Regions from separate parts of the Macrococcus epidermidis genome, predicted to be linked through region 2. Evidence: a T-box and tRNA genes for the amino acid it is inferred to sense, from the RefSeq annotation. Region 2 holds a T-box; the other holds one or more tRNA genes.
The links. A T-box is a leader RNA that pairs with one kind of tRNA and senses whether it is charged. The one in region 2 lies ahead of serS (serine--tRNA ligase), so its partner is inferred to be a tRNA-Ser.
Positions count from the first base shown of each region.

Region 1: it encodes a tRNA-Ser, which carries the amino acid that the T-box ahead of serS (serine--tRNA ligase) is inferred to sense. The anticodon was not compared.

Region 1 is NZ_CP073819.1:1,903,671-1,920,485, forward strand. It holds gene KFV12_RS10035 (hypothetical protein) at 1-314, shown strand, start outside; gene yidD (membrane protein insertion efficiency factor YidD) at 324-554, shown strand; gene KFV12_RS10045 (enolase C-terminal domain-like protein) at 602-1,582, opposite strand; gene menE (o-succinylbenzoate--CoA ligase) at 1,563-2,966, opposite strand; gene KFV12_RS10055 (nuclease-related domain-containing protein) at 3,197-4,204, opposite strand; gene menB (1,4-dihydroxy-2-naphthoyl-CoA synthase) at 4,317-5,138, opposite strand; gene menH (2-succinyl-6-hydroxy-2,4-cyclohexadiene-1-carboxylate synthase) at 5,128-5,922, opposite strand; gene menD (2-succinyl-5-enolpyruvyl-6-hydroxy-3-cyclohexene-1-carboxylic-acid synthase) at 5,909-7,582, opposite strand; gene KFV12_RS10075 (isochorismate synthase) at 7,569-8,873, opposite strand; gene KFV12_RS10080 (1,4-dihydroxy-2-naphthoate polyprenyltransferase) at 9,017-9,937, shown strand; gene KFV12_RS10085 (hypothetical protein) at 9,989-10,249, opposite strand; gene KFV12_RS10090 (PH domain-containing protein) at 10,265-10,732, opposite strand; tRNA gene KFV12_RS10095 (tRNA-Ser) at 10,949-11,037, opposite strand; tRNA gene KFV12_RS10100 (tRNA-Glu) at 11,085-11,156, opposite strand; tRNA gene KFV12_RS10105 (tRNA-Asn) at 11,161-11,235, opposite strand; tRNA gene KFV12_RS10110 (tRNA-Gly) at 11,243-11,316, opposite strand; tRNA gene KFV12_RS10115 (tRNA-His) at 11,325-11,400, opposite strand; tRNA gene KFV12_RS10120 (tRNA-Phe) at 11,420-11,492, opposite strand; tRNA gene KFV12_RS10125 (tRNA-Asp) at 11,497-11,572, opposite strand; tRNA gene KFV12_RS10130 (tRNA-Met) at 11,581-11,654, opposite strand; gene KFV12_RS10135 (ketopantoate reductase family protein) at 11,884-12,804, opposite strand; tRNA gene KFV12_RS10140 (tRNA-Ser) at 13,047-13,135, opposite strand; tRNA gene KFV12_RS10145 (tRNA-Asn) at 13,137-13,211, opposite strand; gene KFV12_RS10150 (competence protein ComK) at 13,291-13,848, opposite strand; gene KFV12_RS10155 (IDEAL domain-containing protein) at 14,093-14,302, shown strand; gene lplA (lipoate--protein ligase) at 14,378-15,364, opposite strand; gene hemY (protoporphyrinogen oxidase) at 15,432-16,808, opposite strand.
Region 2 is NZ_CP073819.1:12,594-29,408, reverse strand. It holds gene KFV12_RS00130 (YycH family regulatory protein) at 1-650, opposite strand, end outside; gene walK (cell wall metabolism sensor histidine kinase WalK) at 643-2,481, opposite strand; gene yycF (response regulator YycF) at 2,488-3,189, opposite strand; tRNA gene KFV12_RS00115 (tRNA-Asp) at 3,360-3,432, opposite strand; tRNA gene KFV12_RS00110 (tRNA-Glu) at 3,450-3,524, opposite strand; gene KFV12_RS00105 (YitT family protein) at 3,657-4,544, shown strand; gene KFV12_RS00100 (adenylosuccinate synthase) at 4,626-5,921, opposite strand; gene dnaB (replicative DNA helicase) at 6,243-7,640, opposite strand; gene rplI (50S ribosomal protein L9) at 7,659-8,105, opposite strand; gene KFV12_RS00085 (DHH family phosphoesterase) at 8,108-10,075, opposite strand; gene KFV12_RS00080 (DUF2232 domain-containing protein) at 10,100-11,017, opposite strand; gene KFV12_RS00075 (YceI family protein) at 11,158-11,673, opposite strand; gene serS (serine--tRNA ligase) at 11,937-13,208, opposite strand; T-box leader at 13,260-13,467, opposite strand; gene KFV12_RS00065 (NAD(P)H-hydrate dehydratase) at 13,567-14,376, shown strand; gene budA (acetolactate decarboxylase) at 14,419-15,120, opposite strand; gene alsS (acetolactate synthase AlsS) at 15,131-16,798, opposite strand.

The sequences.
Region 1 (16,815 bases), 590 kb from region 2:
AAACGACGGATAGCACGATTCAATATCAAGGTAACTCTCAAAATTTAAAACATCTGTTTGATTACGGCGTCGATTTCTCAAGCATGAATCAAGTATCTACATTTAATGATCTCACTGATATTAAAATTCAGAGTGGTTCATTTGATGTTGAATTATCACCCGTGAAGAAGCTGCCAAAAACGCTGTACTTTGATATCAAGGTCAATGCTAAAATTAAAAACAAACCTGTCACAATATTGATGAAACAGGAAACGCACTATAAGAACTTTAATAAAACCAATGTATCTATGTATAAAGCAGAAGAAATTGATTAGGAGATTATTATGAAACAACTATTATTAGCTGGTATTAAATTTTACAGAAATTATATCTCACCAATGACACCACCCACATGCCGCTTCACACCGACATGTTCCCAATATGGATTAGAAGCAATTGAAACACACGGTGCATTAAAAGGAAGCTATTTAACGATCGTAAGAATCCTTAAATGTCATCCGTTTCATCCCGGTGGTTATGACCCGGTCCCAGACAAAGAACATCATCATCATTAAAAAAGGAAATTCCGAAATGGAATTTCCTTTTTATCTATACAGCTTTATTAATCGTAAGCAGCTAATAATGTGAGATGAGATTTCTTTACTTTTGGTACAGAAATATTGAGTCGATTGTCGTTAATTATTTCATCATATTCAGTAAAGTCATGCGCAAAATAAGTACCTTTCGGCGTAATGTCCGGTACAGTCTGAAACGTTTCACCGAGCAGCGCAGTGAAATATTTACTGAGACCAAATTCATACATGCCGCCGGATACGAGCTTCATTTCTGGTAAGTCTTCTTTTATCTTAAGTGCACTAGTCACGCCACCTAATCTACTATATTTAATAACTGCAGTATTAACGCCTATATTATAAAATTGTTGTATCGTATGCGCATCAGTCGCACTTTCATCAATAGCAAGATTAACCTTCGGATTCAAGCGATGCATTGAACGATAATCTTCAATAGAACTGAACGGCTCTTCAAAATAAAGAATGTCATACTCAGAAAGTTTACGGATTAAGTTAAAATGATTTGCATCCATTAACCCGTTTGCATCGATGACGATCTCTACATCACTCGTCTTACGAATGGATTGTACTTGCGCTAAAATATTGTGATGCATCTTTAATTTTACACGTGTAGCGTTCGGTTGAATAACACGTGCATCATGATGTAACGTTTGACCGATCAACACAGTCACTGGCTTTAGCGTATTAAAATATTGATACGCAATGATATCAAAACAACTGGATGCATTCGGTTTTTCAGAATCAAGTAAAGCATTGAATGCTTCTATTGAAGATATCGGTCTATTTTTTATTATTTGAAACTGATTGACGAGTGATTGATAAACCGTTTCAATCGTTTCAAAATGATACCACGGTGTCTCAAAACTATTTGCTTCCGCATAATATTCCACACCATCAATTACGATACCTGCTACAAGTACCTTCCGCTCATTTAAAGTAATAAGATTTGTCTTGATCGGCGCTTTAAAAGGTGCAGCATATGAATAAATATTAAGCTTTGAGATATTCATGCATAAACCATTCCTTACATTGATGACGTGATATTTTTCCGTTCGATGTTCGTTTTAAATTATTTACTCGAATAAATTGTTTAGGATGCTTATATTTTGCGATATTGTTATTTAATGCATTCTGAATAGTTGCATCCATATTATCATCCGCTTCATATAAACAAACCGGCACACTGCCCCACTCGCTGTCTTTAATACCAATAACACAAGCTGCTTGTACAGACGTATGACTTAATATGACTTGCTCAATTTCTGAAGGATATATATTTTCTCCACCTGAAATAATTAAATCTTTGCGACGGTCTAATATATAAAGATGATCCTCTTCGATATACCCGATATCTCCTGTTAAGAAATATCCATCTATGAATGCTTCTCGATTTGCACTTTCCGGATAAAGATAACCGTGCATGACATTATCCCCACGTACGCCAATTTCGCCGACCTGATTCACTGCATTAAATAATTGGATATTTTGATTGACCTGACCGACACTCTTTGGATACCTTTGAATATCTTTTGGTGATGCTGTAATCATCTGAGAACATGTTTCAGTCATGCCAAATGATGTATAGACGGGTAGGTTTGCACTTCGTGCCTGAATAAGTAAACGATCATCTAGTTTAGCACCACCAATCAGTATGCCTTGAAGGGCATATTGCTGGTTAAGTCCTTGTCTTAAGAGACGTTCTAACGTTTGGGGTACAAGCGAGATATGTGTGATCTCTTTTTCTTTAATATCGTCGATAATCTGCTTAGCATCAAACTTTTCATGCAATACGACAGTGCAGCCATCAATCACTGCACGTAATAATATGCTTAATCCGCTTATATGAAACAATGGAAGAACATCCAGCCAAATTGAATCATGGTCACACGTAAATATCTGTTTACAATTTCCGGCACTTGCTAAATGATTAATAAAGCGTTGAGGTACTGCTTTCTGAACACCAGTCGTCCCTGAAGTAAACATAATAGATAATATATCTTCTGGATGATTCGGTTTGGCAGTTAATGTTGAATGCTGATTTATTGCCTTTCTAACAAACTCTGATTTATGTATAGCAGAGATGTGCGTGTAATTATTATTTGAAAATAAAAGCTCTGTATCCACAGACGCCATTTGCTTTCTCATTTCATGTTCAGTCAGATGCTTATTGATCATCACTATTTCAATATTCGCAATTATCGCAGCATGAATAAAATAACAATCCATTAATGTATTTTCCGCTACAAGCGCAACACGATGATGTTGAAGTTGATCGAGTTCGTATGCTACTTTTTGAGCTTGTTCGTAGAGTAATTGATAAGAAATATGTTGATCTTGATAAAAAATTGCTGTTTTATCTGGATATCGATTTGCTGTTGTCTTAAGCCACTGCATAATGCCACGTCCTCTTAGTTAATATAATTATCATATCAAAAAGAAGAAGTTGATACATCGGAATGCGCTTTGGTGCTAGATGTTGATATATATTGTTTATCAACATCTACGTCATGATATATTCCCGACCTTCTTCACTAGATGTTGATATATTCCGTTTATCAACATCTACGACATGATATATTCCCGACCTTCATTGCTAGATGTTGATATATTTCGTTTATCAACATCTACGACATGATAAATTCCCGACCTTCTTCACTAGATGTTGATATATTCCTTTTATCAACATCTAGCGATGAGGTTCTATACTCTACTGATGATTCAAAAATTCCCTTCACTGTTTTCTTGACTGTATATTTGCGTCCTTTATTCTTTCCATACGTTTCAAATTCAGATTTCAGTACATTTCTAATCGTTGTTTTACCTATACCGGTATATCTACTAATATCAGCCGTAGTTACAGCATCATTTTTCAGGATTTTTATCGTTCTAAATGCATCAAGTACCAATTTATTTTTTGGAGTTTTATATCCACAATCACAACGTACAATTCTTTGACGTCCAGACACTATCGGCAAAAACTTTCGACATTCCGGACACTTCATACCTGGTTTTAAAGCATTGAAGGGATAATAATGTATGCGTTCATACTTACTATTAGGATGATGATGCTTTTTTAATAATTCTCCAATATATAGCTCTTCATTTGTCGGTTCACCCTCACCTAACATTTTCACAATTCTTGAGACGTCCGTTGAATATAATAGCTTATCAGTATGTTCTAGTCCACTCAATTCAAATGTAGGATTAATAAATAACACATAACTTTTCACCTGATAATCGATATTATTTTTATAACAGAAATACTTTAACTTCTTCTCTGCTTTATCGAGTTGTACTAATGGATTGGCATTCACATAATTATTCTCACTCACAAAGTTATTATTACTAAATGTATACGGTCCGGCAAAATTTTTTACATCAATATGTATAATAAATCTGTCTTTAATCAACAAAAAGTCAAATTGCACTTCGCCATTACTCCTGATTCTCACATTCCATAACTTCACGCCGCCACGTGTACCTTTCAATGCATCATAGCATATTCTCTCTCCCATATACCCACGTTCAAATGTATATAACTGTGATTCATCAAAACTGTCCAATTCTATACGATTCTTAACTTCCCACAAATATTGTTCATAATCACTAAAATCATATAATTTCAGAAACATATCATCACCTCACATATAATATACAAATGAACACAAAAATTAACAAATTAATTTTACGTAAATTTTGTTAACAAAAAAAGCACCCCAAAAAAAGGGTGCTTCACTCTCTTGCTTATGGGAATTTAGGGAATTGATCGAAGTTCGGCTGACGTTTTTCTTTAAATGCGTCACGACCTTCTTTCGCTTCATCACTTGTGTAGTAAAGTAATGTAGCGTCACCAGCGAATTGTTGTAAACCAGCTAGTCCATCAGTATCAGCGTTCATCGCAGCTTTTAAGAAACGTAATGCTGTTGGAGAATGTTGTAACATCTCTTTACACCATTGTACAGTTTCATCTTCAATTTGGTCTAAAGGTACTACTGTATTAACTAAGCCCATATCTAATGCTTCCTGCGCATCATATTGACGGCATAAGTACCAGATTTCACGTGCTTTTTTATGTCCAACGATTCTTGCTAAATAACCTGAACCATATCCAGCATCAAATGAACCTACTTTTGGTCCAGTTTGACCGAAACGTGCATTGTCAGCAGCGATTGTTAAGTCACATACGATGTGTAATACGTGTCCACCACCGATTGCATAGCCACGAACCATCGCGACAACTGGTTTAGGAATAACACGGATTAAACGTTGTAAATCTAATACATTTAAACGTGGAATATTATCATCACCTACGTAACCACCATGGCCACGTACTTTTTGGTCGCCACCTGAACAGAATGCTAAGTCACCTTCTCCTGTTAAGATGATTGCACCTACTCTTTGATCGTCACGTGCACGAGAGAATGCATCGATCATTTCCATTACTGTATTCGGTGTAAACGCGTTACGAACTTCCGGACGGTTGATCGTAATTTTCGCGATACCTTCAAAAAATTCATATTTTATTTCTTTATACTCTTTTAATGTTTCCCAAACTCTAGTCATGATTTTCCTCCTTGATAAACGATACTATTATTGTATCAAATATTTTTAAATTCTCCACATGAATTGTATGACCCGCTTCAATTATCATATGTCGGGCATCGGGCAGTGCTTCTACCATACGTTTAGCGATTGATTCAAACTTCTTATCTAAACTTCCAGTAAGCAATAAGACCGGTTTATTAAAGCTAGGTAAAAGCGGCCAGAGATTCGGTTGTCTGCCTGTTCCATATTCTCTTAAAGCTTTAGCAATACCCATTGGTTCGTGATGCATTCTTATCTCACGCTGTCTTGTTTGCTGTGCATCAGTTAACGGATGATACGTTTTAAATAAAGATAGCTTTTCCCAGTGTTTAATAAATGCCGGATAATCTGTTTCTATCCAATTACTGCGTTCTTCATCCTGCTGAATACGCTCTTTTCTTAATTGCTCATCTTCAATTCCAGGCGTCGCACTTTCGATTATAAGCTTATCGATTAATTCCGGATAATACAATGCAGTATATAGCGCTATACGCCCCCCCATTGAATAACCATACAGAATGATTTCGGTATATTGATTTCGATAACGCGTTAATGTTTGTGTTAGCGATGCTGCGATTGCATCAAATGACCACGTTTCATCCGTATTAAAAGCCGCTCCATGTCCTGGACATTCTACTAATAACACATCTGTGTGGGACAACAGTCTTTCTTTTGCTGGAAGAAAGGTTTGACTGCTACCCAGGAAACCATGAATCATGACAATAAGACTTTCTTTATCACGATTAAAATATTTATATTTCAGCATTGAGTTTCGCCTTTAAAGTAGTAATTAATGCACTGTGTGCTTTCAAATTCTCTTCTCGGTCAGAAGTGATTTCTATAATATGACCGCTTGCTTTCGGTAATGTGATTTCATCAAATACATTAAATTTCTTATATTTAAAGTCATACAACTTTGCAGTATGTTCAAAATCGAGATTCAGCGGTGTGCCAAATAAACGTTCAAAATGCTTCTTATCTTCATACTGTGGTAAATAACTGAATATACCGCCACCATTATTATTCATCACTACAATATTAATCATATGAGCATGGTGATATTCTGATAACATCTTCTGCATAACAAGACCGTTCATATCATGGAAAAATGAGATATCACCAATTATCAACGTCACCTTTTTATGTCGAGACATTCCAAGCGCCGTACTCACTACACCGTCAATACCATTTGCCCCACGATTACAATACGGTTTACCTTCAAAGTTTGTAAAGAATGTATCGCAATCTCTTATCGGCATACTGTTACCCAGAAAGATGACTTCATTCTTCTTGATTTGTTTAAAGATCTGATACATCGCACTACCTTCGTCGAATATCGTTTGTGTGTGCTGCATAATGTGATTGATGACTAAATCATTTAATGTATGCCAGAATTTAATCCATGATTGATTGTTGACTGGTTTCTCTTCTGCGACTTGTCTAAAGAAGTCGTTTGCAGTAATTTCGATAAATAAATCCGGCACTTTCGGAAATGTATTAGGCTGAATTCTTGGTTGAATTAAAATTTGTGGTGCCGTCTGTGCTTTAATCCATTGATTGATCGCTTTCGATACAACTGCGTTACCGACACGAATAATATATCCCGGCTGAATATCTTTAATGACTTTAAAGATACTGTCTCCTGTTGTCACAACATTCGGATGTTTTAAATCACGAATCTGACTGAGCGGATCTGCAATAATCGGTATATTATGTATTGTAGAAAAGACAAGCATCTGTGTTAAATCTTCCAGCTGACAATCACCAACGATTATAATGCCTTTTTCCTGACGAATGATTGGTTTGACTGTATTGACATCAAATGTCTTCTGATAACTAACCTGAACCTTTGGGTTGATCATCATCATTTCTGCTAGCTCAAAGTCCGGCATCAATGGTTCTCTGAAAGGTATATTGAAATGTACCGGGCCTTTCATCGGTCCACTGAAATAACGACTAGACTGCATCATTACAGCATCGATAAATTGAATCGATTCATCTGTATCATCTGCGATCGGAAAGTCACGTTCATATTGAACAAAATTGCTAAACATCCCTACTTGATTAATCGCCTGTGGTGCACCGACATTGCGCAGTTCATGGGGTCTGTCACTCGTAATCACAACGAGTGGCATATGACTGATAAAACACTCAGACACTGCCGGTGTGTAGTTACTTGCCGCAGTACCAGATGTACAGAGTACAGCAACCGGCTTGTTCGTTGCTTTCATTAGTCCAAGTGCATAGAAAGCTGCACTGCGTTCATCTGGATGAATATACGTCTTCATCTTTGGATGAAGTTCACATGCTATCGCAACTGGTGTTGAGCGTGATCCAGGTGAAATCACTATCTCATGTACACCATAATCATATAATGATTTAACGAAATGAAACACTTGTTTAGTTAACGCGTCATTCATCTTCATTTACTCCTAACATTTCTAACATCGGTTTAAATTTAATTTCTGTTTCATAAACTTCACTCTCTACAACACTTGACTTAACAATGCCACATCCTGCAAAGAGCATCGCAGTGTTATCCTGGATCACCATCGAACGGATGGCAACGATAAACTCACCTTCATCATTTAAATCAACATAACCTAATGGTGCCCCGTATAATCCACGCCCTTCATTTGCTTCCGCTAAGAAATGCATCGCCGCACGTTTCGGAAAACCACCTAGCGCAGGTGTTGGATGTAGACTTTCAGTTACTTCTAATAATCCACCACGATTCAACTTCGCATTGATCGGTGTATATAAATGATAGAAAAATTGATTTTCTAATATATCCGGTGATTGTTTTAAAGTAATCTCATTTGTAAACGGTGCTAAATCTTCCTTTATACTTTCTACAACGATTTTATGTTCATATAGATTCTTTTCATCATCCAGTAACTTTTGTTTCGCATTATCAATACTTTTGCCCATCGTTCCGGCAATGGCATTTGTATGAAGGATGCCATCCTGCACCGCAACAAGCTGTTCAGGTGTCTTTGTAATAAATGTTTGTGCACCAGACTCAATTAAAGCAAAATAACTCACTTCATGATTTTTCATCGCCTGCTCGATGAGTGGCAATATATCGATATCGCGTGCCATTGTAATCTTTCTTTTTCTTGAAAGCACAACTTTTTCCAGTTTATCTTGCTGCATCATCGATATTGCTTTATGTGCATTAGATTTAAATAAGTCCAGATCAATATCTTCAGCAGATATTATTTTGTTATCTTGTACTTTTTCTGCTGCATGATGTCTTAATGCATCAATTATCTGTATTTTATCTGAAGACTGATCAACAAATATTATTGAAGCGTGTCCATTGCTTTCTACAATCTGTATTTTCGGAATGATGAAATGACTCTTTTCATATGCAGAAAAATTTTTACTTTCATTATTATCAAACTGGAAGCCACCAAAAAGTTTTAATTCATACTGCGAACCATTACCAATATATGCTGCATCCTGAACAATCGCCTTAAACTGTCGTTCGATATGTACAGGATGAATCGTATCTGCTGTAAGTACTGAATGATGACCGATACCGATTAACTTAAAAGATTTATCTTTATTGATAAAGACATAACGCTCTCCTGCAAATGCATGAAAATAATCCATGATCCATGCAACATTTAGCTGGAAGTCTAAATCAAATTGTTCTATTTTATTAATTTTATTCGTTGTTAAATGCGTCTCAAACTGTTGATTAATCGGCACATGCTACACTTCTTTCACTTCAAAATAATATACTTATTATTTTAACATTATTCAATGATTATTGGACAAATTATGCTAGATTTGTTGACGATGACTATTATTAAATATAAAATTTATACATTAAGAATAAAAGAGGTATGAATATGTCTGAACATTTACAACAACACACTGGTATTGCAAAGTATTATCACTTAATGCGACCACACACTTTAACAGCAAGTTTCGTACCTGTACTTGTCGGAACAGCATGCGCAAAATATTTCACTGATATCCGTATCGATCTATTAATTATCATGCTTATTGCGTGCTTACTAATACAAGCGGCAACAAATATGTTTAATGAATATTTCGATTATAAGCGCGGACTGGATGATCATACATCGGTCGGAATCGGTGGTGCAATCGTAAGAAATGGTATGAGTCCTAAGTCAGTATATAATTTAGCGATTGCTTTTTATATTATTGCAGCCATATTAGGTCTTTATATTTGTTCTCAATCGTCATGGTTAATCTTACTTGTTGGAATTGTATGTATGGCAGTAGGTTATTTCTATACAGGTGGCCCCGTTCCAATTTCATGGACACCATTCGGTGAAATCTTTGCAGGATTCTTTATGGGATTTGTAATCATTATGATTACATTCTACATTCAGGTGGGACATCTAGAATGGTACCCTGCAATTATGTCAATTCCAGTTTCAATCAATATCGGCATGATTAATATGGCTAATAATATTCGTGACCGTGTAAAAGATAAAGCGAGTGGCAGAAAGACATATGTTATCTTAGTCGGGAAAACAATCGCAATTATTACAATGGCATTATTATACTTAATCAGTTTCCTGGTAGTACTGTATACAGTATTCTATAAACCATATGGTTCACCATTTTTATTACTTGTATTGTTAAGCTTTAACTTACCAATCAAAGCAGTAAATCGCTTCTTTAAAGGCAATACACCGATTGAACTCATGCCTGCAATGAAAGTTACGGGACAATTCAACACCGTATTCGGATTCTTATTTGCACTAGGCTTATATCTCGCAGCATTAACTGCAATTTAAAAAATCGTGAGGCTATTATCTAGTCTCACGATTTTTTTATTATTATTTTTATTATTTTTGATTGAAGAATTCTTTTAATCTTGCTACAACTGCTTGTGCATCTTCTTCTGTGACATCACGTACACCAGATTTTGTTAAATCAATTACGTAACTTTGTGCATCATAATGCACATCGATAGAAGTTCCATTCACATCATAGCTGCGTGGTTGAATCTCCTGCACTTTATCTTCTTCGTGATTTTCACGGTAATCTGAACCAAATTGACCTAATTTAAGTTCAGCATATGATACGAGTTTATCGATATTTGCCATTGTTAATGTCCCCCTTTATATTGTCTCAGACATTTTAATTCTAATAAATTCCACAATTTCAGGCAAGTCTTTACTTTTAATCATTCGTAAAGTTACTGATTTTTCACTTAATTTCTTTCGTTTATATTTGAAGAATAACTCTCCATATTCCCCTTCAGTATCAGGCTCAAAATCAATGTTAACTATATCCGCATATTTAATTACTTCATAGTAAATACGCTTTGATTTCATTTTACTATGGACCATAGAAATACGATCATCTAATAAAATAAACAAACCATGTTGGTTCAAATTAATATGACTATAAGTTGCAAAATGAATCAGTTCCTTGTTTTTAATATCTTTGCAAATCACTTTTAATAATTTAATAAAGAAACGGCGCTCAGATTTTTTAATTCTTTTAAAGATTTTCGAAAAGCGTTTATATCTTACTGGATAGTTAATTTCTGCTAACACTTTACGTGTCGATGCTTTATCTTTCATTTCATCACCTTATGATTTCTATTTTGTATTATAATTCACAATTAACTTTAGAAGTATAATATTTGAATAACTTTATTATACATGCTTTCTACATTAAAAAATAGATAGTAAAGCAACTTTTATTTGTAGGTATATACGTAAAATAAACGTAGGTATTAAACGAAATAAAACTACTGATGATTTCATTAAAGAATCAACAGTAGTTTTATTATTTAACGGATCGTGAGAGATTCGAACTCTCGAAACGCTTGTGACGTTTACACACTTTCCAGGCGTGCTCCTTCGGCCAACTCGGACAACGATCCATAATAATTAAAAAAAAATCAGAAGCGATATTTCACTTCTGATTATATGACCCCTACGGGATTCGAACCCGTGTTACCGCCGTGAAAGGGCGGTGTCTTAACCGCTTGACCAAGGGGCCAAAATGGCTCCACAGGTAGGACTCGAACCTACGACCGATCGGTTAACAGCCGATAGCTCTACCACTGAGCTACTGTGGAATAATAATGGAGCGGGTGATCGGAATCGAACCGACAACATCAGCTTGGAAGGCTGAGGTTTTACCACTAAACTACACCCGCGTTACAAATGGGGCGACTGATGGGAATCGAACCCACGAGTGTCGGAACCACAATCCGATGCGTTAACCACTTCGCCACAATCGCCAAATTTATTTTAAAAAGATGGCTCAGGACGGAATCGAACCGCCGACACATGGATTTTCAATCCATTGCTCTACCGACTGAGCTACTGAGCCAAAATGGCGGTCCCGACGGGAATCGAACCCGCGATCTCCTGCGTGACAGGCAGGCATGTTAACCGCTACACCACGGGACCACTAATAATTGCGGGAGGCGGATTTGAACCACCGACCTTCGGGTTATGAGCCCGACGAGCTACCAGACTGCTCCATCCCGCGATAATAATATGTTGTCTCTCGTAAAAAGAGTACTTTTAAAATATATCATTTTAAGTTTGTGAACGCAACATTAAAAAAGTGTAAATTTTATCTTTAGAGGCATATTTCATACGAATGTTGTATAAAAGTATGTTCTTGTAGGTAATCTAGTGATATATTTGGTTTATTCTAACCATCAAAAAACCAGACATGTTGTTACATGTCTGGTAAAAAACCAAGATCTATTCTATTACTTTTCAATTTGATGTACTAAATGCGTTAAAATATCACAATATGGTGTTTCTATCCCTGCTTCATCACCAAATCGACTAACAGCACCTGTTAAGTAATCAACTTCTGTCTTACGTCCATTATGAATATCTTGAGTCATAGATGGATAATGCAGACCAACGACATCAGGTGAGTACATTTTATGGAATTTCTCCATTGTTGCATCTAAATCAAGCTTTGCACCTTTAGTAGCCCCTACTGCAATGATTTCCTTAACTAATGGGATTAACATTGCATCTGCTTGTTCATATGCACCAAAATCCCCGATACGTTTATCCGTTACCGAACAGTATGTGTTGAAGCAGCAGTTCACTAAAGCTTTATTCCAGATTGATGTCACAATATCATTACTGATCACACCGTTAAGTTTCGCTTCATCTAAAATTACTTTCAATTGTTCAATGAAAGCATCCACATGCCCATCAGGATATCCATATTCAATATTACCAGTGCCTTCTAAAATTAATTCACCAGGTCCTTTTAAACCTGCTGACCACATTGTTACAGCCAGTATAACTTGCTCAACCGACAATTTCTTCAGCAGCATATCACCATGACCTAAACCATTCATCAGAGACATCACTTTCGTTTCTTTTGTAATAACACCCTGTTTGATTAAATTATCGATTGTTTCTTCAGCAGTCAACGCTTTTGTTAATAAAATTACCAAATCTGCCGGTTCATTATAGTCATCCATAAATACTGCCTTCACTTTATGGTTTGTTGTTTCACCATAAGAATGAACAGTAACACCATTATCATTCATCGCATCAACATGGTCCTGCCATTTATCAAGCATCACCACATCTTGTCCACTTTCAGTTAAATAAAGACCTACACGTCCACCCATTGCACCTGCGCCTGCCATAACTATTTTCATACTTTCTTCCTCCTCATTTGATTATCTAATATTATTTTATCTCAGGAATAAGTAAGTTTGTTAAATCGTTCACATACTTTGTTATGTATTAATTTGTAGTCATATAGATAAAATTAATACATCTATGAAGGAGCATAATATTAAAAATATAATGAGTTTATAATAATTCAAAAGTTCAGATTATTCAATAATTTGTTTTAAATATTAAAAAAAACACTTAGCATACACTAAGTGTTTTGTAACGGAGATGGAGAGATTCGAACTCTCGCGCCGGTTACCCGACCTACACCCTTAGCAGGGGCGCCTCTTCAGCCAACTTGAGTACATCTCCATGGCTCCACAGGTAGGACTCGAACCTACGACCGATCGGTTAACAGCCGATAGCTCTACCACTGAGCTACTGTGGAATAATTTCAATCAACAAATACTATTATATCAATTGAAATGAATTGGTCAATACTTTTGGTAAATATTTTTATGGAACATTTACACCTTTTTCTCTAATAATGCATACATTGCTAACATTTCGAATAGATTTGCCCTACATTTGTCAAAATGCACTGTTTCCTGTGTATACATTTCTTGTTTTAACGCTTTTGCTCTTACACAATATTCCAGTTTAATCCCATGCAAATACTGCGTATTAAAAGTATACGTTGTCACCGGAAAAGATACTTGTGACTGATCATCAAATTCTACAACAGTATCATAATGTTCACCTGCGTGAAATCGATTTACATAGTGAACATTGATCCAGGCCATATCGTTACTTCGATCACTGTGCGTCGGAAAGAAATATGTTTGTGTACCAGGCTGTACGATGATTGGTGGTTTTGTATAAATTTCTGCAATCATCTTCGTAGATATTTTTCTCGCTTTATATGAAGCATGATAAAAGAATAATGAGTCTTCAATGATATGTAATGGCTTCTTTTTAAATATAAATGTTTCTCTTCCATATTCACCAATTTCAGAAAGTACACTTCTACCATCTCTATACGCCTTAATATACATCGTCTTTTCATTAACAATATATTTCTCCATATCAACTTTCTCCTTTGTCAATATATTGATAATATTATACACAATTCCAATTAACATTTGTTAACTTTCTCAAATTTTTTACATAGTTTACATTAGAAAAAGATATGTTTACAAAGTTAAAAATATGGTTATATATTATTAATCAAAACGAACTAATGTTAATTAATATAATTTTCTGAATACTATTGCAATTTAGAATATTATATAATATACTCGTTTTAATACATTTGAGGAGGTAATACTTATGAACTATAATCAGCAAACACAATTAAATGGTCTTGAAACTTTCGTATCTAATCTCAATAATTTATATATCGAGCTTATCATTGACGAAGCTGTTAAAAGTCATCAAAAGAAATTATTAAAAGAAAAGATTGATTTGTCTTTATTAAATCATAACCAGGAAGCATTTCTAGAGTATACGAGTGAATTGAAAGCTCTGGAGGAAATTTAAATTGAATACGATAAAATAAAGCGCCAATACCTCAAAAATTAATTTTAAGGATTGGCGCTAAAAATTTGTCTTTTTTTATTTTGCAACTAAACTTAAAAATTCTTCTTTCGTTACTCTACCGAAGTAATGTCCAAAGTCTACTGTATCTAACACTGCCTTCACTGCCTTTTGATTATGTGGTAATCCTTTAAGTTTCTGTTCGATCTCAGTAACTTCACCTACACCGAAGAAATCACCGAATATTTTAATATCATCAATCATACCTTTAATGACATTAATCTTAAGTTCCAACATACCTCCAGGGAATTTCTGCTTAACTTCATAATTATATTTCGGATTTTTCCCATAATTCCAGTCATAGTTACGATATTTCTGATCACTGATTTCTTTGATCTTCTTCCAGTCTTCTTCCTGAAGTTGATATTCTTCAATCTCACCATCGAATATTGAATGCAGTAATGTCTGTTTAAAATCTTCCATTGACATTGGTGCTTCAAGAAATTCCTGAATGTTTGCTACACGTGAACGAATAGATTTTATGCCCTTTGTTATGAGTTTCTTTTCACTTACGGTTAAGCTCTTCACGACTTCTTCAATATCACTGTTTAACATCAGTGTGCCGTGCGAGAACATGCGATCTCCCGATTGAAACATCGCATTACCTGAGATTTTACGTTCGCCAACCTGAAGATCATTACGTCCTGTCATCTCAGCTTTGACACCTAATTTATTAAGTGCCTCTACGATTGGCATCGTAAATCTCTTAAAGTTATGGAAACTGTCTTCATCAGCTTTTGTTACGAAGCTAAAATTTAAATTGCCTAAATCATGATAAACTGCTCCACCACCAGAAATACGACGAACAACATGAATATTTTGTTCATCAACATATGATTGATTAATTTCAGCAAATGTATTTTGATTCTTTCCGATAATGATTGATGGTTCATTAACATAGAATAAGAAATAGGAATCATCTTTCGGTAAATGTTTCAATACGTATTCTTCCATTGCTAAATTCAATGAAGGATCCGTTATATTATTATTGTGAATAAATTTCATAACATCCTCCTAAAGTGTGTCTGTATTTCATTATAATGCTGCTGATTTATTATAGACAATGTTTTGTTTATTCATGTGCTATTTGTAATGCAGCGCGTTGTCCTTGTGCGACGCAGTCTGGCAGTCCTACCGCTTCAAAAGATGCACCGGTAATCACTAAACCAGGATACTGTGTCTTAATATAATGCTGAATCGCGCGAATGCGATCAATATGACCTACTTCATATTGTGGCATACTGTTAAATAATTTTGTCACAATGGTAAATTCAGGTTCACCTTTAATTTCCATCATTTTATCTAAATCATTTCGCGCAAGTTTCACAATCGCTGCATCGTCATTATCTTTAACCACATTGCTGCCAGGACGACCAACATATGCTCGTAACAGTGTCTTACCTGGTGGTGTTGTATGAGACCATTTCTTGTCTGTCCACGTACACGCAGTGATGACGGTATCAGAGTTTTTAGCAATGACAAAACCTGTACCATTTTCATTATTATTCACCTGACTGTCATCAAAAGCCATCACAACGGTAGCCACACTTGTCGTCTCCATATAGTCGAAATAGTTTAATGGTCCATCATTGAGCCAGTTGCGAAATACTGTATGAGGAACCGTAATAATGACTTTATCGTAGTACACTTTCTCCCCATTTACAGTAATATGATAGCCGTTATCTAATTTCTCGATGCCATCAACTTTATGATTATATTTTATAGAGATACCTTTTTGCTCTAAGTCTTTTACAAGCGCCTCTATAAAACTCATTAAGCCATTTTTAAATTGTCTAAACTGTCCCTGAACTGGTCCTTTACTTTTAGGCGCTTTCTTCTTATTAGCATGCATTCCTTTTATAAGACCACCGTGCTTTTCTTCAGTCGCTTTAAAGTCCGGGAATGTAGATTTTAAACTTAACTTATCAATATCAGCACCATATATACCTGATAACAATGGTTCTATCAAGTTTTCTAAAGTTTCATTGCCTAAACGTCGTCTGAAAAAAGCACCGACTGAAACATCCGGTTCCATCGGTTTTGGTTGAATCAAGTAATCCATTCCTGCACGCAATTTTCCGATTGGTGAGATCAGACGTGTTGATAAAAATGGTTTCATCTCAGTCGGAATACCTAATATTGAACCACCAGGTATTGGATAAAGTTTATTTTTGGCATAAATATATGATTTTCCGGTATTATTTACTACAATTTCATCTTTTAAACCGATTGCTTCAGCAAGTTCTGTCATAATCTTTTTACGTCCAAGATATGATTCTGGACCTAATTCTATCGTATACCCGTCTTTTTGGTAAGTTTTTATCTTACCACCTGGTACGTCACTCGCCTCTAATATATCAATTTCAATCGATGAATCTTCTTTTTGCAGATAGTACGCTGCTGATAATCCGGTAATACCTGCGCCGATCACTGCACATTTCTTTGCCATGTTAAAC
Region 2 (16,815 bases):
TTCGGCTTTTCCGGTACATATAAACTTGTTAATTCATCAGTTGTTCTTTCATTTGTAATAACACCTGTATAACTCTCCATCGATTTACGAGATGATTTTACTAATGTGTTAAATGCTTTACTAGAACCATTTGTTTCAATTTCTAACATACGATTATCATTTGTCATCATGTAAAGAATGATATTTTGTTGTTTATGACTATCAATAATAATGCGTTTAAATTGCGCGTTACTATCACCTTTTACTGTATCTTCTAATATATCTGTTAAATACATGGCAACAGGTAATTCACCAGCATAATCTAAAATAACAAATTTATCTTTTAAAGATTTAGACATATATGAAATACCTTGATTTTTATCACTAATGTCAGAAACTTTTAAACTTGAAATGCGTTTAACAAATTCAAGTAACATATCCTTATCTGTTGTGCCATGTATATTATTATCTGAATATACAACGACTTGATAGGGTAGAAAGATACTGTTGATATCATCTACATTTTTTGGACTAAGTGCTGTATTTGTTTTAGTAATAGACGTTTCGATATTTGCAAGGTTCGGTCTAAAGTTCCATATTTTATAGGTCAACACTATACTAGATATCACGAGTGTTAACAGAATAATCCCTTTTAAGATACTCTTAAACATCCCAATCACCGTCATCTAATACTTCACACGGAAGTGTAATATAAACTGATGTACCGAATCCTTCTTTACTATTTGCCCAAATACGTCCATTATGTGCTTCAATGATTTCTTTACTAATGGCTAGTCCTAAACCTGTTCCACCCATTTTTCTCGTTCTTGCTTTATCTACTCGGAAGAAACGATCAAAGATTTTATCTACTTTATTCAATGGAATTCCAATACCATTATCTTTAATTTGAATGGTCATACGATTAAATAAAGTATTTTGTTTCACGTGGAATTCAACTTTCTTTTTACCTTTTGAATATTTCAATGCATTCGTAATCACGTTATCAAATACTTGTGTCATCTTATCCGGATCAATCTCAACGAATATACCCGTCTTCGGAATATCACGAATAAGCGTAGCATTTTTACCTTCAGACATTTCAAAACGATTAATAATTTTATGAATGAACATATTGAAATCAATCAGTTCTTTATTAAGATGATCATCTGTGTTATCCATCTTAGACAATTGCAGTAAGTCATTTACAAGACGAATCATACGATCAGTCTCTTCTCGTGTAACGCTTAAGAATTGGGGTGCTAAATCATCGTCTTTCCATGCACCTTCTTCTAAAGCTTCTATATAACTGCGCATAGAAGTTAGCGGCGTACGCAATTCATGTGAAACATTGGCTACGAATTCACGACGTTCATTCTCAACGTGGTGTTGTTCAGTAACATCATGTAATACGGCAATGTAACCCGTAATAAATCCTGTATCCTGAATAATTGTAGAAAATGAAGCACGCACAATTAACTGCTCTTTCTCATTAAGGTCAATAACAATACCACCAGCGATATCTTGTAATTCATCTAACGAATAATGCTCTTCAATATTTAAAATATCTAATACGTGACGACCTTCTACTTCATCTTTATTCATATCGAGCATCTTTAATGCCATTTCATTTACAATACGTACACGTCCACGTCTATCCGTCGCAATAACACCATCAGACATGTGTGTAATTACAGAATCAAGACGACGTTTCTCACTTTCAGTGTTCGCTTGTGCTTCCTGCACACGTTTCGATAAGTTATTAAATGTTAAAGCAAGTTCACCGATTTCATCATTTCCATAAACTTTAACACGATTTGTATAATTACCCTTTGACATTTCTAATGCCTGATTACGCATATCTGAAATTGGTTTCGTAATAGTGCGGGCAATAAAGAATCCTAATATGATTGTTATTAATAAAGACAATCCTGTACCGATAATAAAGATACTGTTAATCTTCATAAGTTGTGCGTAAACCGGTTCAATGGACTCCTCGACATGGATAACACCTAAAATTTTATTGTTATCTTTGATCGGGAAATTTTTAATCCAGACACGTACTTTACCACCGGGATCATCACGCAGTTTTACACGATCATTTGTTTTACCTAAAGAAAGAGACATTTTAATCTGGCTATCATTAATCTTTTGATTAATACTCTCACGGTTTGAATCGCTACTTGTCGCTAAAATAACTTCTGAATTATCAACATAACGGATTGTATCGATTTCTGTACGCAATGCATATTCATCAACAGTCTTTTGAATCTCTCGTTGTATTCTATTCGGTGTTTTTTTATTTTCTTTATATATATTTCTTATATCATAATTGATTGATTTTATTTGCTGGTTAATATTTGTTTCAAAGTTTTTCGTTAACTCTTTTTCTAAGTTATTCGTAAAATATAACCCAATAATCTGCATACCGATAATAATAAGTAATACATAGATTACAACGAGTTTAATGTGCAAAGATTGAAGCTTTTTATATAACGTTTTCATTCTGCACTACTCCTGCGTTTGTAAGAAGTATCCTACACCACGACGTGTTACGATATATTCCGGATGGCTTGCATCATCTTCAATTTTTTCACGTAATCTACGGATAGTAACGTCCACTGTACGCACATCTCCAAAATAATCATAACCCCATACTGTTTGCAGTAAGTGTTCACGCGTCATTACCTGCCCGATATGTTTTGCTAAGTAATGGAATAGCTCAAACTCACGATGCGTAAGTTCGATATCTACACCACGCTTTTTAATAGAATATGCTTCAGGATAAACGATAATATCTTTAATAACGATATCTGTCGACTCTTCTTTTTCTTCAGTTTGTGCCTGTGTGTAATGACGACGTAAATTCGCTTTAACACGGGCAATCAATTCGCGTGTTGAGAATGGTTTCGTAACATAATCGTCAGCGCCTAACTCTAAGCCTAATACTTTATCAATTTCAGAGTCTTTAGCTGTTAACATAATAATCGGCATATCATATTTCTTACGCACCTCACGACATACTTCCATACCATCACGACCAGGTAACATGATATCTAACAATACGATATCTGGTTGCACATCATAGATAAGATCTACAGCATCATCACCGTCATAAGCAACATGTACTTCATAGCCTTCTTTTTTCAAGTTAAATTCTAATATATCTGCAATCGGTTTTTCATCATCTACAACAACGATTTTTCTCGACATTGGCGTCCCTCTTCTCTGGTAAAATTCAATAATATCCTACTCTATAATTTACCACTGTTTTGTACTTTTTTCTATAAGGTCGCATTTTATACCTTCCACATAAAAAAAGAAGCTAGACAAAAGTCTAACTTCTAAATATGAATGAGTAAGGCGATTGCCTTACTAATTAGCGGTCCCGACGGGAATCGAACCCGCGATCTCCTGCGTGACAGGCAGGCATGTTAACCGCTACACCACGGGACCTTATGTATTAAATTAAATGGTGACCCCTACGGGATTCGAACCCGTGTTACCGCCGTGAAAGGGCGGTGTCTTAACCGCTTGACCAAGGGGCCATTAATTAATAGCACAAGATTGATTATAGCATGTTGAATTTACATTTATCAAGCATTATTTTTAAAAAATATTAAAAAATTTAGTATAATTGATATATATATACTCTGAATTATTAAAGAAAGGAGCATGTTATGTCGATACCCTTGGAAAAAGTGGTAAAACAACACAAAAAGCTGCCTTTAAAAGAAAAGATTAAGCGTTTTTCTTTCATTACTTTAGGTGCAATTCTCATGGCAGTGGCACTCGAACTCTTTTTAGTACCTAACAAATTACTCGATGGAGGTATTGTAGGTATTTCAATTATGGCTTCACATTTACTTGAACTACCTCTTGGATTATTTATCTTTTTAATAAATATCCCATTCTTTTACCTAGGATATAAACAAATCGGTAAAACATTTGCTCTATCAACTTTATATGCCATTACTATTTTATCAATTGGTACAGCTCTATTACATCCCGTTCCTCCTTTTGCGGATGAGAAATTTCTAGTTACTATCTTTGGTGGGGTGATTCTTGGCCTTGGTGTTGGACTCGTCATTCGTTATGGTGGTTCATTAGATGGCACTGAAATTCTTGCCATTCTTATTAGTAATAAATCTCCGTTTTCAGTCGGAGAAATCGTTATGGTTATTAATTTCTTCATCTATGTTGCTGCCGGATTCATCTTTACATGGGAATCAGCAATGTATTCAGTAATCGCCTATTTTATTGCTTTTAAAACGATTGATATCGTCCAGCAAGGTTTAGATGAATCTAAATCTGTCTGGATTATAAGTGATCAGCACGAAGAAATTGGTGATGCTATTAATGACCGTTTAGGTCGTGGTGTTACATATTTAACTGGAGAAGGTGCTTATACTGGTGAAGATAAGAAAGTTATCTTCTGTGTCATTACTCGTCTAGAAGAATTTAAATTAAAAGACATCGTTAATCATTATGATGAAAGTGCATTTGTTGCAATCGGCAACGTATCGGAAGTTAAAGGCGGAAGATTCAAAAAGAGAGATATTCATTAAAACATACAAAAATAGCAATAAAGTAGTCTATTTTAATAGATTCCTTTATTGCTATTTTTATATTTATCATTTATTTAAAGCTTATTTATCAGTTTGCCATAAATCTTCAAGTAAGTTTGTTTGCGTTCTATCTGGTCCTACTGAGAAGATAGAAATCTTAACATTACATAATTCAGAAATACGCTCTAAATAACGACGTGCATTATCTGGTAATTCTTCCATCGTCTTAACACCAGTAACATCTTCAGTCCATCCAGGTAACTCTTCAAATACTGGCTTACAACGATTTAATGCATTTAAGTTAGCAGGGTATTCAGTAATAATTTCACCATCTAATTCGTATGCCGTACAGATTTTAACAGTTTCTAAACCTGTTAATACATCAATAGAGTTAATTGATAAATTTGTAATACCACTCGCACGACGTGAATGACGTAATACAACTGAATCAAACCAACCTACTCGGCGTGGACGTCCTGTTGTTGTACCGTATTCACGACCTACTTCACGGATATGGTGCCCATCTTCATCGAATAGTTCAGTTGGGAATGGCCCATCTCCTACACGTGATGTATAAGCTTTACATACGCCTACAACTTTATCAACAAAAGTTGGTCCTACACCAGTACCAACTGTTACGTTACCTGCAATCGGGTTACTTGATGTAACAAATGGATACGTACCATGATCGATATCAAGCATCACACCTTGTGCACCTTCAAACAATACTTTTTCTTCTGCTTCGAAAGCGTCATCTAATACTTTTGCAGTGTCCACTGTGTATTGTTTCAATCGTTGTCCTGCAGCAAAGTAAGGTTCAAAGATTTCATCAAAAGTGAATCCTTCAGCATTGAACATTTTTTCGAATAATTCATTTTTAGCGTTTAAGTTTTCTTCTAACTTTGCTCTAAATGTTTCTTCGTCCAATAAATCAGCCATACGAATCCCGATACGTTGTACTTTATCAACATATGCCGGTCCAATACCTTTTTTCGTTGTACCGATTTTATTGTCGCCACGCTTTTCTTCTTCTAATTCATCTTGTTTTAAATGGTACGGTAAAATAACTTGGGCACGATTTGAGATACGTAAGTTATCTGTACTTATACCACGTTCATTTAATGCATCTAATTCTTTTAATAAAGCAACCGGATCTACAACAACGCCATTACCGATTACTGATAATTTATCTGAATAGAAAATTCCTGATGGTACTAAGTGTAATTTATACGTTTCTCCACCGAATTTAATAGTATGACCTGCATTATTACCACCTGAAAAACGAGCAATCACATTTGCCTGTTCAGCTAAAAAATCTGTGATTTTACCTTTACCTTCGTCTCCCCACTGCGTCCCAACAACTACGATTGATGACATGCGTGCACCTCCAAATTTTCTTGACTAACCTTAGCCATTCTATCAATATATAGCTGAAAAATCAACCAAAAACCGAACATTAATAATTATACATAATTTTTCCTCATGAATTAAGGTTTTAAGTATTTAGGAATGTATAAATGAATATTTTTCTTTATTGCATTTGATTTATACTGTTTTTTCGTTTTGAAATTTAATATTTTTATTCAAAAATCAATATAATAAGTACAAACATTCATGAAATTTATTTGTAAATTACAAACAAAAACACGTACTTTAAATATATCCTTTGATTTAAAGTACGTGTTTTATAGTTTTTTTTTACATCATATCCGCATGTGCATAATCAATATCAGTAAATTTGTTATATTGTTTCAAGAAGTGCAGTTTAACAGTCCCTGTAGGACCGTTACGCTGCTTCGCGATAATAATTTCTATCTCCCCATTCTCATCTTGTGCACCTGCATCAACTTCCACTTCTTCGCCATCTTCGCCTTGTCCACGGTTATAATAATCATCACGATACAAGAAGGCAACAATATCCGCATCTTGTTCAATCGATCCGGATTCACGAATATCACTCATCATCGGACGCTTATCTTGTCGTTGTTCTACACCACGAGATAACTGAGATAAAGCGATCACAGGACATTCTAATTCACGTGCTAATGCTTTTAACATACGTGAAATTTCAGAGACTTCTTGTTGTCTATTTTCACTTGAGCGACTTCCAGACCCTTGAATCAACTGTAGATAGTCAATCAATATCATATCCAGTCCATGTTCCTGATGAAGTCGTCTGCATTTTGAACGGATATCTGTAATACGAATCCCTGGCGTATCATCAATAAAAATATTTGTTCGAGATAATTTACCAACAGCGACTGTGAAACGATTCCAATCTTCTCCGTCCATCTGTCCAGTACGCAGTCGATTTGAATCAACATTCCCTGTGCTACAAATCATACGTGTCGCAAGTTGATCCGCACCCATCTCAAGACTAAATATCGCTACCGTATACGGATGATCATTTGTAGCCACCTGTGTGGCAATATTTAAAGCGAACGCTGTCTTCCCAACTGATGGTCGTGCAGCAATAATAATCAGATCATTACGGTTAAAACCTGCAGTCATCTGATCCAGGTCACGATATCCGGTTGGTATGCCTGGCGTTTGCCCTTTATTATTATCAAGTTCTTCCGCATTATTAAAGACTTGTGTTAACACGTCTTTAATTTCTTTAAATCCATCTGCGCCTCGATTGGTTGATACTTCCATTATACGTTTTTCAGCATCTGCAAGTAATGTTTCCAAATCAAGTGACTCATTATACCCATCTGCCATAATACTATCAGCAACATGAATTAAACGACGCTTTACGGCATCACGGTAAACAATATCCACATAGAAATCAACGTTTCTAGCAGTAGGAACTTTCTCTGACAATTCAATAAGATAAAGTTCACCGCCACTCGCTTCAAGCGTTCCGTCCTGCGTCATTTGATTCATAACAGTGATGATATCTACAACATCGTTTTGTTCAGACAAAGTAAGCATTGCCTGGAATATATTCTGATGACTTTGTCTGTAAAAATGTAGCGGCAATAATGTTTCAAGCACAGAAGATAATACTTCATTATCAATAAAGATAGCACCTAATACAGATTGCTCAGCTGTTAAATTAAAAGGCAGTTTCTTACCTTCAAGATAATCTGACATATTATCCTCCTCGAAATTTTATTCTGCTGTAACGTGAACTTTTAATGTACCACTTACTTTATTATGTAATTTAACCGGTACATTCGTATAACCTAGACTTCTGATACCATCATGTAAGTCCATTTTACGTTTATCAAGTTTAATACCGTGTTGCTTATTTAAAGCATCAGCTACTTGTTTAGAACTTACAGATCCAAATAAACGGCCACCTTCACCTGATTTCGCTGTTACTTTTACTTCCAGTGATTCTAATTTCTCTTTTAGTTTTTCCGCTTCTTCTAATTCATGCTGCTTATCTAACTCAACACGTTTCTTTTGTGCTTCTAACTGCTTTAAGTTTCCTGGTGTAGCTTCTACAGCATATTTATTCTTTAATAAGAAGTTATTTGCATAACCTACTGGTACTTCTTTAATTTCGCCTTTTTTACCTTTTCCTTTAACATCTTGCGTAAATATAACTTTCATAACTAATCTTCTCCTTCACTTTGTTCATTTATAGTTTGTTGTAATTGCAAAATTGCTTCATTGATCGTGACATTTTCAAGTTGTGTTGCAGCATTTGATAAATGACCACCGCCACCCATACTTTCCATAACAAGCTGAACATTTATTTCTCCTAACGATCTCGCAGAAATACCGATGACATTCTCTTTTCGCTCTGCCACCACAAAAGATGCTTCAACACCTTCGATACCTAAAAGCTCGTCAGCAGCTTGTGCAACAATAACCGGATGAATGATCTCACCTACCGGGCCATGCGCAATTGCTATGCCATTATCTTCTAACTGCACGGTACGAATAATTTCTGAACGTTTAATATACGTTTCAATATCATCCTTTAAGAAATGCTGACAAAGAATCGTATCAGCACCATGGTTTCTTAAGAAACTTGCTGCATCAAATGTTCTGGAACCTGTACGCAGCGTAAAGTTACGTGTATCAACAATAATACCGGCAAGCATTACCGTTGCCTCTAAACGCGTCAACTTATGTTCTGTCGGTTGATATTCCAGTAATTCAGTTACAAGCTCTGCTGTAGAACTTGCATATTGTTCCATATACACAAGCAGTGGACTATCGATAAATGATTCACCACGACGATGATGATCGATCACCACTTTACGATACGCTTTATTTAATATACTTTCATCAATCACCATTTCAGGTTTATGTGTATCTACGATAACCAATGTCGTCTTCTTCGTCATTAAATTCCATGCTTCTTCAGAAGACACAAATATTTCATCGAGCTCAGGTTTTTCTGCAATTTCAGCCATAACACGGGATAAAGTATCATCAACATCATAATCATTTAAAATGATATTTGCCTTTAAATTGTTCATCTTAGCAAAGCGTGCAACACCAATTGCAGCACCGATCGCATCCATATCAGGACGTTTATGTCCCATAATAATGACGTTTTCACCCTCGATTAAAATATCGCGGAGTGCATGAGAGATAACACGTGCTCTAACGCGTGTACGTTTCTCCATAGGATCAGTTTTACCACCATAGAATCGAACGTTTCCATTCATGTTCTTAATCGCTACCTGATCGCCGCCACGGCCAAGTGCTAAATCTAAACTTGATTGAGCTAAAGTACCAAGATCCAGTAAATTTTCAGAACCTTCACCAATACCGACACTCAAAGTGATATGTGTTTTGATTTCTCGACTTTTATCACGAATATTATCTAATAAATTAAATTTTGTCTCTTCAATTTTATGTAAGATCTTTTGATTAAAGAACATCATATATTGATCTGATTGGTAACGTTTAATGTATACGTTATTTTCTTCAGCCCATTTATTAATTTCAGTCGACATCATACTATTAATTTCCGTACGTTGTGCATCAGCCATGTTTTGTGTAATTTCATCAAAGTTATCCAGGAACAATATTCCAATAATAGGTTTAGCTTCATCATATAATTGTTCTATTTCAACTTTATCGGTAATATCGAAGAAATACAAAGTATTTAAATTTTCACCATATGTTACTTTAAATTTGTAAGATTCAAAGTTGGCAGTAGCTTCTTTTACGCCTGTATTTTTAAGTTGATTCAGCAAATTAGGAAACAAATCATGAATAGATTCTGAAATAATAGGGGCAGTAATCTTCTCATTAATAAAATGATTATGCCATTCAATATGCTCATTTTCATCTAAAAGAATGACACCGATGGGTAATTCACTAATTGCATAACGTTTTCCCTTATCAATAGATGTTGATAAATTCGCAATATAAGATTCGTTGTGTCTGATACCATATCTTAAATAGAAAAGACTGATGCACGTGATGACAAAAAGTATGCCGAATGTAACCATCGCTGTCATAGGATGTACCGTATAAAGTATTCCTGTGACAATAAAAGCTGCGAGACACATAACAATAAATGGCATAATTAATGTTTGCTTATTGTACTTTCTATTCATTGTGACACCTCATTAAATTATTTATTACTTAAACTTTTTCGGCACTCTTTTCTTTAAGTTTACCATCAAATCAATAATTCCGAAAAGTTGCGTAATGGGCGCGTATAAAAACGCGATAAAGAATATAAAAGCTTTGACAATCGGATGAATCTTTCTCATCTTTATAAAATAGCTGTATAAAGATAATCCTTGAATGAATAACATCCACTCTAATACATATCTTAAGTTTATCACGATTCCGAGTGGAACATAATCAGTTTCTGATATTCCAAAATGCGCTAATAGTACAAATAAATAAATAATTAATAGTACTTTCGGCATCTGCCATGTAGATAACGGTCTAAAGTTAGGTGTTGCAATCTTAAACTGGCGTAATGCAGGTAAAGTTATCACCAATTGTAATAAGGCTAATAAAAATAGCGCTAAAATAACAATTCCAGGCACTTGTTTAATCACTTCATTCATACTTGTATTAAACATTTCTAACTGATAAGCAGGAATTGTGCCTTCTTTAACACCTTTAGACAAGTATTCATTATAAATATCAATTGTTGGCTTAAACCACGTCTGTACTTTAGGTAAATAGTCAGTTACCTGAAGGAAGATAATCGATACAAGTGTATATATACTATAAAAAACTGTAAGGATATATAGCATGCGTTCTTTTGATGTACGTTCTATCAATAATTGACCTATGATATACCCAGCAAATATCGATCCCATTATGACCTGCATCGTAAATATCGACATAAAAATAGTAATAAGTATTACGATTAAGCTCATGATATAAAAACTATTACGCGACCTGCAGAACAAATATACAGTCGGTAAAAGCAAAAACGGAGCGATAATGAATGCCATAAATGGCAAGAAATTTATCAGTAACGTTGCCATCATCATAATCATCGTAACGATAATTGTCTTACTTAAATCAAACTTCAACATAAATTCTCACTTTCTAAAAAATATTTCTATAACTATTCTATTTTACAACTTTACTTAAAATACCTCAATGTATGTACATTTTTATTAAAAATACAAAAAAAGACTACCTAATAATTAGGCAGTCTAAAAATTATTAATTAACCTTCGATTGAGAATTCCGCACCAACTTCAAATTTAACGTCTTTACCAACCATAACGCCGCCAGTTTCTAACGCTTGGTTCCAAGTTAAACCATATTTTTCACGGTTGATTGATCCTGATACTACTAAACCAGTCACATCTCCACCAGTCATTGGGTTTTTGTGAACTCCGTTGAATTCTAAATCAAATGTTTCTTCGTTTGTTACATCTTTGATTGTTAAGTCACCTGTGATTGTGTTGTTTGTTAATGATTTAGATACGAAAGTGATTTCTGGGTATTGTTCTACATTGAAGAAATCTCCAGATTTTAAATGACCATCACGATCAGCATTGTTTGTATCAATTGAATCAACTTTAACTGATGCTTTAACATTTAAAGAAGATAAATCATTGATATCACCAGTAACTGTTGCATCGAAATCTGTAAATTCTCCCTTAACTTTTGAAACCATCATGTGTTTAATCGAAAAGTCAATTCCTGAGTGTGTTTTGTCTAAAGTAAAGTTTGTCATTGTTAAATTACCTCTTTCGTTATTTGTTTTAGTTTTTGTTGCTTTGTCTTTACCAAAAAGTTTTTTAAACATATGTAATCATTCCTTATTTCTAACTTATATATTTAATATATCAGATATATTAAATATATGCAAGTATAAAAAATATATTATTTTGTTTTTTTATTTTTTTGATTACCATATGTTTAAAATAAAAAGACAAGATACCTCTTTTACAGATACCTTGTCTAAATTATTTTAAACAATTTATTTTTTTATCCAGATTATTTAATAACTGTTTGTCCGCCCATGTAAGGAACAAGTACCTCCGGAACAGTAATTGAACCGTCTTCGTTTTGGTAGTTCTCAACCACTGCTGCGAACGTACGACCAACCGCAAGTCCTGATCCGTTTAATGTATTCACAAATTCAGCTTTCGCATCTTTATCACGTTTGAAACGAATGTTTGCACGTCTCGCCTGGAAATCAGTCATATTTGAACAAGAACTAATTTCTTTATATGCGTTATAGCTTGGTAACCAAACTTCAACATCATATGTTTTTGCTGCTCCAAATCCAATATCACCAGAACATAAATTAATCGTACGATAAGGGATTTGTAATTTTTCTAATATTGCTTCAGCATGACGTGTCATCTCTTCTAATGCTGCAAATGAATTTTCAGGTGTTTCAAAACGAACCATCTCAACTTTGTTGAATTGGTGCATACGAATTAAACCACGTGTATCACGACCCGCTGATCCCGCTTCACTACGGAAACACGCTGTCATCGCAGTAAATTTAGTCGGTAACATATCAGATGTCATAATTTCATTGCGATAAAAGTTTGTTAAAGGCACTTCTGAAGTAGGGATAGTATATAATCCTTCTTTTTCAACTTTAAATAAGTCTTCTTCAAACTTCGGTAATTGACCCGTACCGAACATAGAATCAGCATTTACAAGTTGCGGTGTCACCATCTCCTGATAGCCATTTTCACGATGAGTATCCAGCATAAAGTTCATTAAAGCACGCTCTAGACGCGCACCATCTTTAGTTAGGAACGCAAATCGTGCACCAGATACTTTAGCAGCACGTTCAAAATCAGCCATCTTTAAATCTTCAACGATATCCCAGTGTGCTTTCGCTTCGAAATCAAACTCACGTGGTGTACCCCATTTACGTACTTCTACATTATCATCTTCATCTTTACCGAAAGGTGTTTCATCACTTACCAAGTTAGGTAAACGTACTAATTTATCACGTAAATCTGTAGATACTGTATTTAATTCTGCATCGATCGTTTTAATCTCATCACCAACTGCGCGCATTGCTTCGATTGCATCATCTGCATTTTCTTTATTACGTTTTTTAAGTGCGATTTCTTCACTTGCTTTATTACGTTTTGCTTTTAACTCCTCAGTCTGTGCAGTCAATTCACGTGTTTTTGAATCTAAATTTAAAATTTCATCGACGATTGACGTATCAATACCACGCATTTCTAATTTTTTCTTAACAAACTCAGCATCATTTCTAAATAATTTAATGTCTAACATGTTGATTGCCTCCTAATTTTATTTTTGGGTACAAAAAAATACCACATCCCAAAAAGGGACGTGGTATTTACGCGTTGCCACCCTAATTAATAGTTAAAACTTTCGTCTCAACTATTCTCTCCATTACATAACGGCTCATCACCGGTTTGCCAAACTTTAATTATGGGTAGAATTTCATGTATGTAGTATCATAGCTTTCACCAACCGCTATGTCTCTAAAAATTACCTCAACATTACTTATCCCAAATGACAAATTTATTATCTTATTTGATAATATAGTATCATATAGATATAAGAATGACAACTATTTATGTCATTCTATAGCGAATAAGGATATCACATTATAAGGAGAATAATAATGCAAATTATTGAGTCTATCAGCATTCCAAAACGCAAAGTACTTACACATAAAGGGGATTACGGTCGCATATTGCTCATCGGTGGCAACCAGAATATGGGTGGGTCTATTATGATGGCAGCTCGTGCTTGTGTATACAGTGGTGGCGGACTCACAACAGTTGCTACACACAATACAAATCATACAGCATTGCATTCAAGATGTCCTGAAGCAATGGTATCTGACATTAATGATATAAAACGTCTGACAAAACTAATAGACAATGCAGATAGTATTTTAATCGGTCCTGGACTTGGTCTGGATTTCCAGGGTAATAATGTTTTAACATTATTATTTCAACACATTCAGGAACATCAAACGTTAATTATAGATGGTGATGCTATTACTATATTAAGCAAATTAAAACATCCATTACCGAAATGTAACGTTATCTTCACACCCCACCAAATGGAGTGGGAACGATTAAGCGGCATTCCTATTGCAGAACAGACACCTGAACGTAACCGTGCTAAAGCTGATGAACTAGGTGCACATGTTATATTAAAGAAACATGAAACAGAATTATATTTAAAAAGCGGTGATTATAAAATTACTGTCGGTAATGCAGCAATGGCGTCAGGCGGTATGGGAGATGCATTAGCAGGTATTATTGCAAGTTTCCTAGGTCAATTCGATACAGAAGAAGCTATTAAACAAGCTGTATTTATTCATAGCTTAATCGGAGATCAATTAGCCCAGGAAATGTATGTTGTACCAGCAAGTCGTATTATCGATGAATTACCATATATGATGAAGAAGTTAGAAGCATAGAAAAAAAGCAATCCTGAATCAACTGATTCAGGATTGCTTTTTCTATTCGCTTGCCTCTATATCTTTAAGCATTTCCGGATCATTCAAATCATTTTCACGATAATGATTGGTATCCGGCATTTTTAAGATAAAATCTTCCTGCAAGGCAAGTTCAACTTTCACGTCTTCAATCTCATAATCAAATACATGACCACCTTGTGTCTCATCATCACTTAAATAATGTACATGATAACCGCCAACACCAATACCCATTATAAAATGGGGTGTATAAAATCCAAACAACGTCCCTTCTGTATCTTGAATATCAAAATAGCCCTGTTCTTTCACTGCTTCGACTAGTTTCGGATAGGGTTGTTGTTGTTTCTTCACTGATCTTGCTTTAATCAATTTAAATTTACCTGTAATCTTTACTGCATGAAAATAGTTCATACCCTGCATTGCTTTTAATATTTCTTCGTCTAACTGTTCTTTATTTAAACTACCTTTAAAAGTTAATGTCTTGGTCGGGTTAAAGTCCATCATACTTGCAAATGGTGTTGTTTCTTCAGGTGATACAATGCGTACTTTCCCTGTACTTTCAATTAAGTATGGTGTGCCGTCCAAAACAATCAGTTCACCATTTAAGCCATCCATTGTTCCGATACCATAATTTCCTGTTGAAAGTACATCTGACAATTTAAATGTACCTTCAAACATACCTCCTACAAGTGCACCCATTGTTGAATATTGATATAAGTTATTCATCGTTATCCTCCTAGTTTGTAGCGTCTGGTAATAAATCTTCCATTAATTTTGCATTGTTGCTATAATCTACAGGAATATCTACGATAACTGGTCCTTCTTCTGCCATTGCTTTCTTCAGTACATCTTCTAATTCACTAGAGTGATTCACTTTATATCCTTTTGCACCCATAGATTCTGCATATTTAACATAATCAACAGGACCTAAGTCAACTGCTGCACCTTTACCATATTTACTTACCTGCTGAAATTTAACCATATCATAATGGCCATCATTCCAAATAAGTTGTACGATTGGCGCTTTAAGTCTTACTGCAGTTTCAAGTTCCTGACCTGAGAATAAGAAACCTCCATCTCCCGCCATAGAAACAATTTTTTTACCTGGTCGGACAATTGATGCTGCAATCGCCCAAGGCAGTGCTACACCTAATGTCTGCATCCCATTTGAGAACAAGAGATGACGTGGTGCATAACTTCTAAAATAACGTGCCATATAAATATATAAAGATCCTACATCTACAGTAACTGTCGTTTCATCATCAATTAATTCACGTACTGCTTTAACGATATGTTTAGGATTTACTTTCTCAGCATTCAAGTAATCTTCAGGTAATTCATATTTCTTTTGAATCATATTTGCAATATTTAATAATATTTTTTGAGCATTTTCATCAAGCTGTATATCATCTGGCTCTAATTTTTCATCTAATCGTTGAATTGTGAGCGCAGTATTACCGATCAATTCCGTTACCGGTGCATAATGATTGTCAATATCACTTTGCACTTCATCAATATGAATAATTGTTTTTTCATTCTCTTTATTCCAAATCACCGGATCATACTCAATTGGATCATAACCCACTGAAATCACTAAATCTGCATGTTTTAATAATTCATCACCGGGTTGATTTCTAAATAATCCAATACGTCCGAAGAAATGTTCTTCTAATTCTCTTGAAATAATGCCAGATCCCTGGAAGGTTTCTACAACTGGTATCGCATTATTCGTCATAAATTTTCTTATTGCGGCAGTATTTTCTTCAGATGATGCACGCATACCAAGTAAAAATACAGGTAACTTGGCTTGTTTAATTCTTTCAGCTAAAGTATCAATTTCAAAATTAGGTGCCGGTCCTAAAACAGGTGGTTCTTTTACTTCTATCGCATTTACCTCCACGTTTTCTGCAGATATAACATCTTGAGGTATACTTACAAAAGCTGCACCTTTACGCCCTTCAACACTGGCACGAAAAGCATTTGTAACTGCTTCAGAAATACTGTTTGCATCCTGAACTTCAACTGAATATTTAGAAACGTGACTCATCAGACCAGCGTTATCTAAAGATTGATGTGTACGTTTTAAACTGTCTTCTCGTTTAACATTACCACCAATCGCAACAACCGGGTCACTTTCAGAATTTGCGGTCACTAATCCTGTCGCTAAATTGGTTACCCCAGGTCCACTTGTTACAAGTACAACACCAGGTTTACCTGTGATACGACCGATACCTTGTGCAATAAGTGCCGCATTTTGTTCATGACGTGTCACAATGACTTCGGGCCCTCTATCTTCTAAAACATCAAATGCTTTATCGATTTTCGCTCCAGGTACTCCAAATACATGTGTCACACCATGATTAATTAATGTATCAACGAATAAATCTCCACCAGATTTTTTCATAATATTAACGCTCCTAA